DNA from 2 places in the Bordetella genomosp. 10 genome. Region 1 is predicted to be linked to the other one. Evidence: predicted binding sites of a transcription regulator. Region 1 holds the regulator's gene; the other holds the start of a gene.
What was found. The regulator FliA, encoded in region 1, starts transcription of late flagellar genes. The targets are predictions, from matches to a motif close to CTAAAGTTTNNNNNNNNNNNGCCGNTA.
Positions count from the first base shown of each region.

Region 2: CAL29_RS16200 (flagellar protein FlaG) is a predicted target of FliA. The motif match lies at 2,350-2,376, and genes of this name have one in related genera.

Region 1 covers NZ_NEVM01000005.1:30,975-35,333, forward strand. Annotated here, with positions in the region: gene flhC (flagellar transcriptional regulator FlhC) at 1-327, opposite strand, end outside; gene flhD (flagellar transcriptional regulator FlhD) at 387-710, opposite strand; gene CAL29_RS16485 (RNA polymerase sigma factor FliA) at 1,157-1,912, shown strand; gene CAL29_RS16490 (FliC/FljB family flagellin) at 2,106-3,386, shown strand; gene CAL29_RS16495 (glycosyltransferase family protein) at 3,849-4,359, shown strand, end outside.
Region 2 covers NZ_NEVM01000002.1:1,588,048-1,592,406, reverse strand. Annotated here, with positions in the region: gene fliS (flagellar export chaperone FliS) at 1-341, opposite strand, end outside; gene fliD (flagellar filament capping protein FliD) at 349-1,773, opposite strand; gene CAL29_RS16200 (flagellar protein FlaG) at 1,897-2,292, opposite strand; gene folC (bifunctional tetrahydrofolate synthase/dihydrofolate synthase) at 2,427-3,737, shown strand; gene CAL29_RS16190 (SPOR domain-containing protein) at 3,844-4,359, shown strand, end outside.

The DNA.
Region 1 (4,359 bases):
GCGCACGCCGTTATGTTCCAGATACAGGCGGTAGGCATCGATGATGGCGCGGATGCCCTTGCTGCCGGTGTTCTCGTTGAGGAACTTGTAGACGTTGTAGAACAGGGAGGAATGGATGTTCGGCAGCCAGGTCATGAACCAGTCCACCGAGAACGGCAGCATCCCCTTCGGCGGCGAGCAGCCGCGGATCTCCCGGTACAGCCGCGCCAGGCGGTCGTGGCTGAGGTTGGTCTCGGACTCCAGGACTTGAAGCCGCGCGCCCAACCCGATCATGGCGCTGGCCAGCAGGATTTCGTCGGCTTCTTGAGATACGCTTTTGGTCGCCATGGGCCGTTACAAACCTGACATATGTAGAAGATAAGAAAAAGTAACCGGTCGTCGGCGCTTCAGGCCAACTGCTCGACCGGTTGCTTCGCCAGGAGAATCGTGGCGTGCGCCTGTTGCAGCGCGCCGCCCAGCACGTCGTGGGTCAAGGCCGACAGCAGGCTGTAGTCGTCGAAGCGGAAACGGCACAGCAGGGAGCTGGAGCTGGCCAGCTTGACCAGTTGCGCGGGCGAGAGGCGCAGCAGGATATCCGCGACCTGGTCGCTGAAGCCCAGGCGGAACATGGCCGAGGCATAGTCATCCCGCAACATGCGCTGAGCCAACAAGAGATAGGACAAATTGACTTCGCGGATGTCGGCGAGCAGAGAATTCTCAGTCTGTTTCATGGGTCTTCCGTTGATCACTTTCGAAGGGCTAAGGAGGCTGGCCGTGTGAACTGAGCAAACAAACGTTACATACGACACATACGATTCAACATCGAGGTTGCGAAATGTGTCCTTTGTTCGCAAACGTCAGAGAATTTACCACGGGTGCTGTCATTTTCTATGTCAAGTATGACAAAAATTGTTTGTTCGACAAATATCGCACTTCAAGGATATATATGGCAACAAAGAATTCCCTAGTTTGAGGCAATTCTGTAAATAAGCCTTCAAATGCTTGCGTCCTTGGGGGAATGGATCGGGACGGAATGCCGACAATTGCACGAAGAAGTGAAAAGTCCGCCCCCGGCGCTTTCGCGCGCTACGGGTTGTTCCCAGGTCGTAACAATGTGGCCTTGGGACAACAAGGGCGGGCGCTCCTGTTGCCCCAAGGTTTCGTAAGTCATAGCGCAATGCCTCAACCCGAAGACAGCCTGGCCGAATATGCACCGCTCGTACGCAAGCTTGCGTTGCAGTTGCTTGCCCGGTTGCCGGCCAGCGTCGAACTGGACGACCTGATCCAGTCCGGCATGATCGGCCTGCTCGATGCCGCCCGCCGCTACCAGGAAACCGCGGACGCGCAATTCGAGACCTATGCCACCACGCGCATCCGCGGCGCCATGCTCGACGAGCTGCGCAACCAGGATTGGCTGCCGCGCAGCGTGCGCAGCAAGGCCAAGCGCATCGAACAGGCGGTCGCGCACCTGGGCCAGCGCCTGATGCGCGCGCCCACCGAATCGGAAATCGCGGCCCAGCTCGACATGCCGCTGAACGAGTACCACGAGATGCTGTACGACGCGCAAGGCGTGCAGATCGTGCATTACGAGGATTTCGGCGCCGAGAACGGCGGCGAAGGCGGCGATTCCGACTGGAGCAACGGCGCCGCGGCCACCTCCTCCGGCGCCAATCCGCTGGACAGCCTGCTGGCGGGCGACTTCCGCCAGGTGCTGGTGGAAGCCATCGAATCCCTGCCCGAGCGCGAAAAGCTGCTGCTCTCCCTGTATTACGAGCAGGGACTGAACCTGAAGGAAATCGGCGCCATCATGGAAGTAACCGAAGCCCGCGTGTGCCAATTGCGCAGCCAGGCGACGGCGCGGCTGCGGGCGTACATGCATAGCCAGTCCTGGCGGGAGATGCCGGGGCACGGGTTGTTGGCGCAGGTGATGTAAGGACGGCCACGCAATGCCGCCGCAATACGGGCACGATAAAAAACTTAGCAAGAAAGGCCTAAAGATCCCAAGGTAGCCGCCGTTATCCAGGCAACGGAATGCTTCGTTGCGGTCAATCCGGGCGATCAACCGTGTCCTTAGCGGCAGCACAGCCGCCTAGTTTGAAGAAGCCTTTCTTTCTTTGGAGCTACTCATGGCCGTCATCAACACCAATTACCTGTCTCTGGTCGCCCAGAACAATTTGTCGAAGTCGCAATCCTCGCTGGGCACCGCCATCGAACGCCTGTCCTCGGGCTTGCGCATCAACAGCGCCAAGGACGACGCGGCCGGCCAGGCAATTGCCAACCGCTTCACCGCCAATGTGAACGGTCTGACCCAGGCGGCTCGCAATGCCAACGACGGCATCTCGATCGCTCAGACGACGGAAGGCGCTCTTTCCGAAGTCAACAACAACCTGCAGCGCATCCGCGAACTGGCCGTCCAAGCCGCCAACGGCACGAACTCCTCTTCGGACCTGAAGTCCATCCAGGATGAAATCAGCCAGCGCCTGGAAGAAATCGACCGCGTGTCCTCGCAGACCCAATTCAACGGCGTGAAGGTTCTTGCTCAAGACAACAGCCTCTCGATCCAGGTCGGCGCCAACGACAACCAGACCATTAACATCAACCTGCAGCAAATCGACAGCAGCACTCTGGGGCTGAGCGGCTTCTCGGTCGCGCAAAAGACTCTCAATGTCGGTGCGGCTGTTACCTCTTTCGGCGGATCGAGCACTGCTGCTCCCGCGACCATCGACGTCAGCGCCGCGGCGACGAAACTGGGTGTCGATGCTTCGACGCTGACTGTTCACAACGTACTCACCAGCGCCGGCGCAGCCACCAGCCAGTACGTCGTGCAATCGGGTGATGATTTCTACGCCGCGTCGATTTCCACCACGGGTGCAGTGACCCTGAACACGACCGACGTCGCCTACACGGATACCGACAATGGTGTGACCACGGCCGCCACGTTGTCGAGCCAATTGGTCCACGTCGGCGTCGACAGCGCTGGGGCGGCCACCGCGTACGTCGCGGTAAGCGGCACCAACTACACGACGGCAGCAACTGCCCTGTCGAACGCTGGCGCTTCGACCAACGTCGCAGCCTCGGCCACCATCGCCCTCAGCGGCGCTACGCCGACGGCGGCCTTCACCTCCGCGTCGACCGTTGACCCGCTGGCGAAGATCGACGCGGCTCTGGCCAAGGTGGATGGTTTCCGTAGCCAACTGGGTGCAATCCAGAACCGCTTCGATTCGGCCATTACCAACCTGAACAACACTATCAACAACCTGTCCGCAGCGCGTTCGGGGATCCAGGATGCGGATTACGCCACCGAAGTCTCCAACATGACCCGAGCCCAAATCCTGCAGCAAGCCGGCACCTCGGTGCTGGCACAAGCCAACCAAGTACCCCAGACGGTACTGTCGCTGCTGCGTTAATTTGAACCTCTGGCTTGGGGGCAGGCCATGGGTTGTATCTGCCCCCTCCTCCGTTGTTCAAGCGTGAAGCCCCTGCCAACTGTCAGGGGCTTCATTCATTTGCAGCCCCCCGCCTGCGGCTCCAATTTCAAAAAGAACATCTCCCGCCCGTCGCCTGCTGTCATCTACACCCTGTTACCTTGGGTATTCAGCGGGTCTGAGAGCGCAGCATAGACCCTTGACAGGTGAAATCAGGCCGATTTCCCTTCTTTTCCTGGCTCTTCACTTCATTGCTTCGGTTTACCATCGGTGTGCTATTGACCTCTTTTATCGGACCCGCACTGTTCGTAGAGGACCAAGCGGACCAAAGAAGCTGAAATGAAACCCATACGCATCGTCTGCGGAACTCGAGCCACCAAGCAGGAGTTCCTCAGCAATACAGCACTAGGCCGGTCCTTACGCCTTCATAAGATGGCGAATCCGATGGAAGTACAACTATTTGCCCAGAATACCAAGGGGCTCTCCTCTATCTACAATTCGGCGATCGACCGGGCGCGCGATCAACCTGCAATTCTTGTTTTTATCCATGACGACGTACAAATCCTGGATTTTTTCTTTTCGCAGAAACTGCGCACCGGACTCCAGCATTATGACGTTCTCGGAGTCGCTGGCAATATTCGCCGGTTGCCGCGACAGCCGGCGTGGGCTTTTGTAGACGATCGCTTCACTTGGGATGATGGTCGATATCTAAGCGGTACCGTCGGTCATATCAAGAACGGCGAACTCGGATTGGCGAAATTTGGAGAGGCGCCCGCTGCATGCCGCCTATTGGACGGATTGATATTGGCCGCCGATAGCGAACGTCTGCTGGATGCCGAGATCCGCTTCGACGAACGCTTCGCATTCCACTTCTATGACATGGCATTTTGCCGCGATGCTGAAGAAAAAGGCCTAACCATGGGCACATGGCCATTGAGTCTGACTCACGAGAGTG
Region 2 (4,359 bases), on a different contig from region 1:
GCGGTCGTATCGCCCTTGATGTTGGCGGTGACCAACTGGCGCAGGATGTAGTCGTAGAGGGCGTCGAGATTGGCGGCCAGCTCGTCTTCATGAGGATTCGCCAGAGCCTGCTTCAGGCCTTCGTCGACCAAGCGCATGGCGTGCGTGATGGCTTTGGCGCGTTCGGGAACGTTGCCTTCTTCCAGGTGATGCCGGGCCTGGCCGATGGCTACCCGCGCGCCGCTGTACAGCAGGGAAATGAGCCGTTCGGGCGAGGCGCTGAGAACCTGGGTTTCCAGGCCTACGTCCTTGTATGAACGGACTGAGTAGGTTGCGTCGGGACGGCGGGATGCGTAAGCCATAATTGGATCAGGAAGTCGACTTGGTCAGCGCCGCAAACTGTTGGGTTAGATAACTGCTGGTGCTGTTCATTTGCGCGACAAAGGAGTCCAACGCCACGAACTTGGCGCGCAAGGTGGCGATATCGGCGTCGATATGGTCCTTGGTGCTGTCGTAGTTGTCCTGTAGCGAGTCGTATGTTGACTGCAGGCCGTCGGTCCGGGCAGAGATAATGCCGCCGGTCTGCAGGATCGAGGTGGTGGTGGTGTTGAACGCTGTTCCCAAACCGCTGCTGCCGAACAGCAGTGTCTTCACGTCGTCCGAGTTGTTAACCAGCGCTTCGGTCATCTTGTTGACGTCCAGCTTCAGCGTGCCGTTCTTTGCGTCGGTGTCGGTGGTGATGCCGAGGTCGGCCAGTGAGCTAATGGCGCCGCCGTTGTTGGTCACGCGCAGGGCTTGCGCCAGCATGGTCTGGATGCCGCGGATCGTGCCGTCGCCGGTCAACACCGAACCAGTCTCGGACGACGTGTCGAAGGCAGTCGCGGTAGCGATCTGCGAGGCCACGGTGTTGTAGGCCGTGACGAAGTTCTGGATCGCCGTGGCCTGGGCCGTCGTGTCGGTGGTGATGCGCAGCGTGCCGGCCGTGTCCGTCTTCTCGGTCAGCGTCAGCGTGATGCCGTCGATGGCCGAGTCCACGGTGTTGGACGCGCTGGTCACGGTGATACCGTTGATTTCGACTACTGCATCGGTCGCTGCATCGCCCACGCGGGTTACTTTGGAGTCGGTGACGTCGCTGCCGTAGTTCAACGAGGTGGCCAGCGTATCGTTACCGGTCACGGAGATTCCCGTCACGGCCGCTTTGGTGCCCGTCGTGCTGGAGGTCAGCATCAGGTAGCTGTTGCCGTTGCCGTCGCTGATGATGGAGGCCTTGATGCCAAGCTTGCTGTTGCCGTTAATCGTGCTGGCGATGCCGTTGAGCGACGTGTCCGAGCCAAGGTCGACGCTAGCGGTGGTAGCGCCGTCTCCCGTACCCAGGGTAACGGTAAGCGTCCCGCCGGTGCCATTTGCGAGCGTTCGGCTAGAAAATGCCTGTGTCTGCAGGGTTTCGGTGGTGGCCAGCGAGTCGACCTTCACGCTGTACGTGCCCGTCACAGCGCTCGCCTTCGCAGTCGCGGTGAAGCCGTCGCCGGTCACGGTGGCCTTGGCGGCATTGTAGGTGTCGGCGCTACTTAGGGCCTGGGCGGCAGTCTGCAGCGCGGCGATCGAGCTCTTGATCGTCCCGTAGGCGGTGATCTTGCTCTGAATTTCGCTCTGCTGGGTCTGGATATTGGTAAGGGCGACTTCCTCGTTGTCCTGCAGCTTGTCCAGAATGCCCTGCAGATCGAGATTCGATCCGGATCCCAGCGAGGTGACGGCGGGAAGGGTGCTGCTGGAGGTGGAGCTGGTGGTAGCCATGCGAGGTTTCCTTCTTACGGTGCGTATTTTTGCAAATTCCCGGAAATGCTTATGCGCCGGGAAAACGGCATAACTGGGTCCTGTTTGGCGCTTTCGCGCCCGCTGGCGGGGAAAACGTCCGGCTCAGGCGGAGGTCTTGATGGCCGAGCCCTGGAACTCGGTGATCATCTTGGCGATCTGCAGGACGGTTTCGCTGGGGATGGTCTTGATGGTGTCCCCGGTTTTGCTGTCCTTGATCGAGATCACCACGCGCTGGGTGTCCTGGTCGATCGAAAAGGACATCTGGGTGGACCAGGCGTCCATCTTCTCGTTCAGCTTCTCCAGCGCCTGGTCGATGGGCAGCTTGCTGGCGCCCTGGTCCGAGGTGACGGTATCCGTGCTGCCGTCCTTGGCGGTGGCGCCGGCGGGCAGCACCGATACGGTCGCGTCGACGGGAGCGGCAGGCGAGGGAGCCTGGACGGGCGTTGCGATGGCTTGCTGCACGGGCAGGGCCGCGGTACCAATAGGGCTGACAGCCATAAAGACTCCACTTACACACTGCGTCGTCGACGCGTTGATCTGGTTTTCCGTTCCTGATAACGGCATGCTGAACGGGAACTTTAGGGGGCGGGGCGCCTGTTAAAATCCGCCAGCCTCAAATTCGTTACGTCCTCATGTCGCCGATCACCAAACCGGATGCCGCCAGTTCCCTGCCCGAATGGCTGGCCTATATCGAAGCGCTGCATCCCAAGACCATAGAACTGGGCCTGGAGCGCTCGCGCCGCGTGGCCGAGCGCCTGGGCCTGTCCCTGGATTGCGTGAAGATCGTCGTCGGCGGCACCAACGGCAAGGGGTCGACCTGCGCCATGCTGGAGGCCATATTGCTGGCCGCCGGCTACCGCGTCGGCCTGTACACCTCGCCGCACCTGATCGATTTCAACGAGCGCGCCCGGGTCAACGGCGAAATCGCCAGCGACGCCGCCCTGGTCGAGCAGTTCGTGGCGGTCGAGGCCGCGCGCGGCGAGGTATCGCTGAGCTACTTCGAATTCACCACGCTGGCCATCCTGCGCCTGTTCGCCGGCGCGCGGCTCGACGCCGTGGTGCTGGAGGTCGGCCTGGGCGGGCGCCTGGACACCGTCAATATCGTCGACGCGGATTGCGCCATCGTTACCAGCGTGGACCTGGACCATACCGACTGGCTCGGCGACACGCGGGAAAAGATCGGCTACGAGAAGGCCCATATCTACCGCGCCGGCCGGCCGGCCATCTGCGCCGATCCGGTGCCGCCGCAGACCCTGCTGGACCATGCCGCCGCCATCGGCGCGGATCTCTGGCTGTTCGGCCGCGACTACAACTATTCCGGCGACCGCCAGCAGTGGAGCTACGGCGGGCGCGGCCAGCGCCGCGCCGCGCTGGCCTACCCGGCCCTGCGCGGCGCCAACCAGTTGCTCAACGCCTCCGCCGCGCTGGCCGCCCTGGAGGCCTTGCGCGAGCGCCTGCCGGTGCCGCAGCAGGCGGTGCGGCAGGGCTTGCTGCAAGCGTCGCTGCCGGGCCGGTTCCAGATCCTGCCGGGCCAGCCCACCGTCATCCTGGACGTCGGCCACAATCCGCACGCCGCGGCGGTGCTGGCCCAGAACCTGGACAACATGGGTTTCCACCCGTACACCTACGCGGTCTTCGGCATGCTCAGCGAAAAGGACGTCGCCGGCGTGGTGGCCAAGCTCGCCGGCCGTTTCGACCACTGGTATTGCGCCGGCCTGCCCGGGCCGCGCGGCGGCAGCGGCGAGGCGCTGGCCGAACGGGTGCGCGAGGCCTTGCCCGCCCCCGCCCAGGGCGACGAGGCGGCCGGCATTTCGGCCTGCGCCGACCCGGTCGAGGCCTATGCCCAGGCGCGCGCCCGGGCGGGCGAGGGTGATAGAATCGTGGTATTTGGATCGTTCCTTACCGTGGCTGCCGTGCTCCAGTCGCTGGGCCGGAAATCCTAATCCGGCAAACGCCTTGAAATACGCGTTGCCGCCTCGAAATACGGCTTGATTGGATACGGCTTGGTTCCGCACGCCGTGTGCGCCGACTGCAAGGAATTAGCTCTTCATGGGTTTGTTTACACGGAAAGACCCCGCCCCCGACGCTTCCGCGGGCAAGCCACGTCCCTCCGTATCCAGCGAAGCGCAGGCCGCGCAATTGCGTGCGCGGGCTCGCAGGCGCCTGGCCGGCGCGGTTGCGCTGGTGCTGGCGGCGGTCATCATCCTGCCCATGGTGCTCGATTCCGAGCCGGCCCGCGTCAGCGACGACATTCCCGTCCGCATTCCCGATCGCGGCGCGCCTTACCAGCCGCCGGTCTCCGATCCCCAGGCGGCCCAGCCGCCGGCGGCGGACGGCAGCCAGGGCGGCGCCGCGCAGCCGCCCGCGCCCGCCAACGGCGCCGCCGCGGGCAATCCCCCCGCCGCCAACGGTTCGCAGATCGCCGCCGCGCCGCCCGTGAGCGAACCGGCGCCGCAGCCGCCGGCGCGCCAGCCCGCGCCGCGGCCCGAAGCGCCGCGCCCCGAGCCCGCGCGTCCGGAAAGCCACCCGGCGCCCGCGCGCCCCGAATCGCGGCCGGAAGCCCGC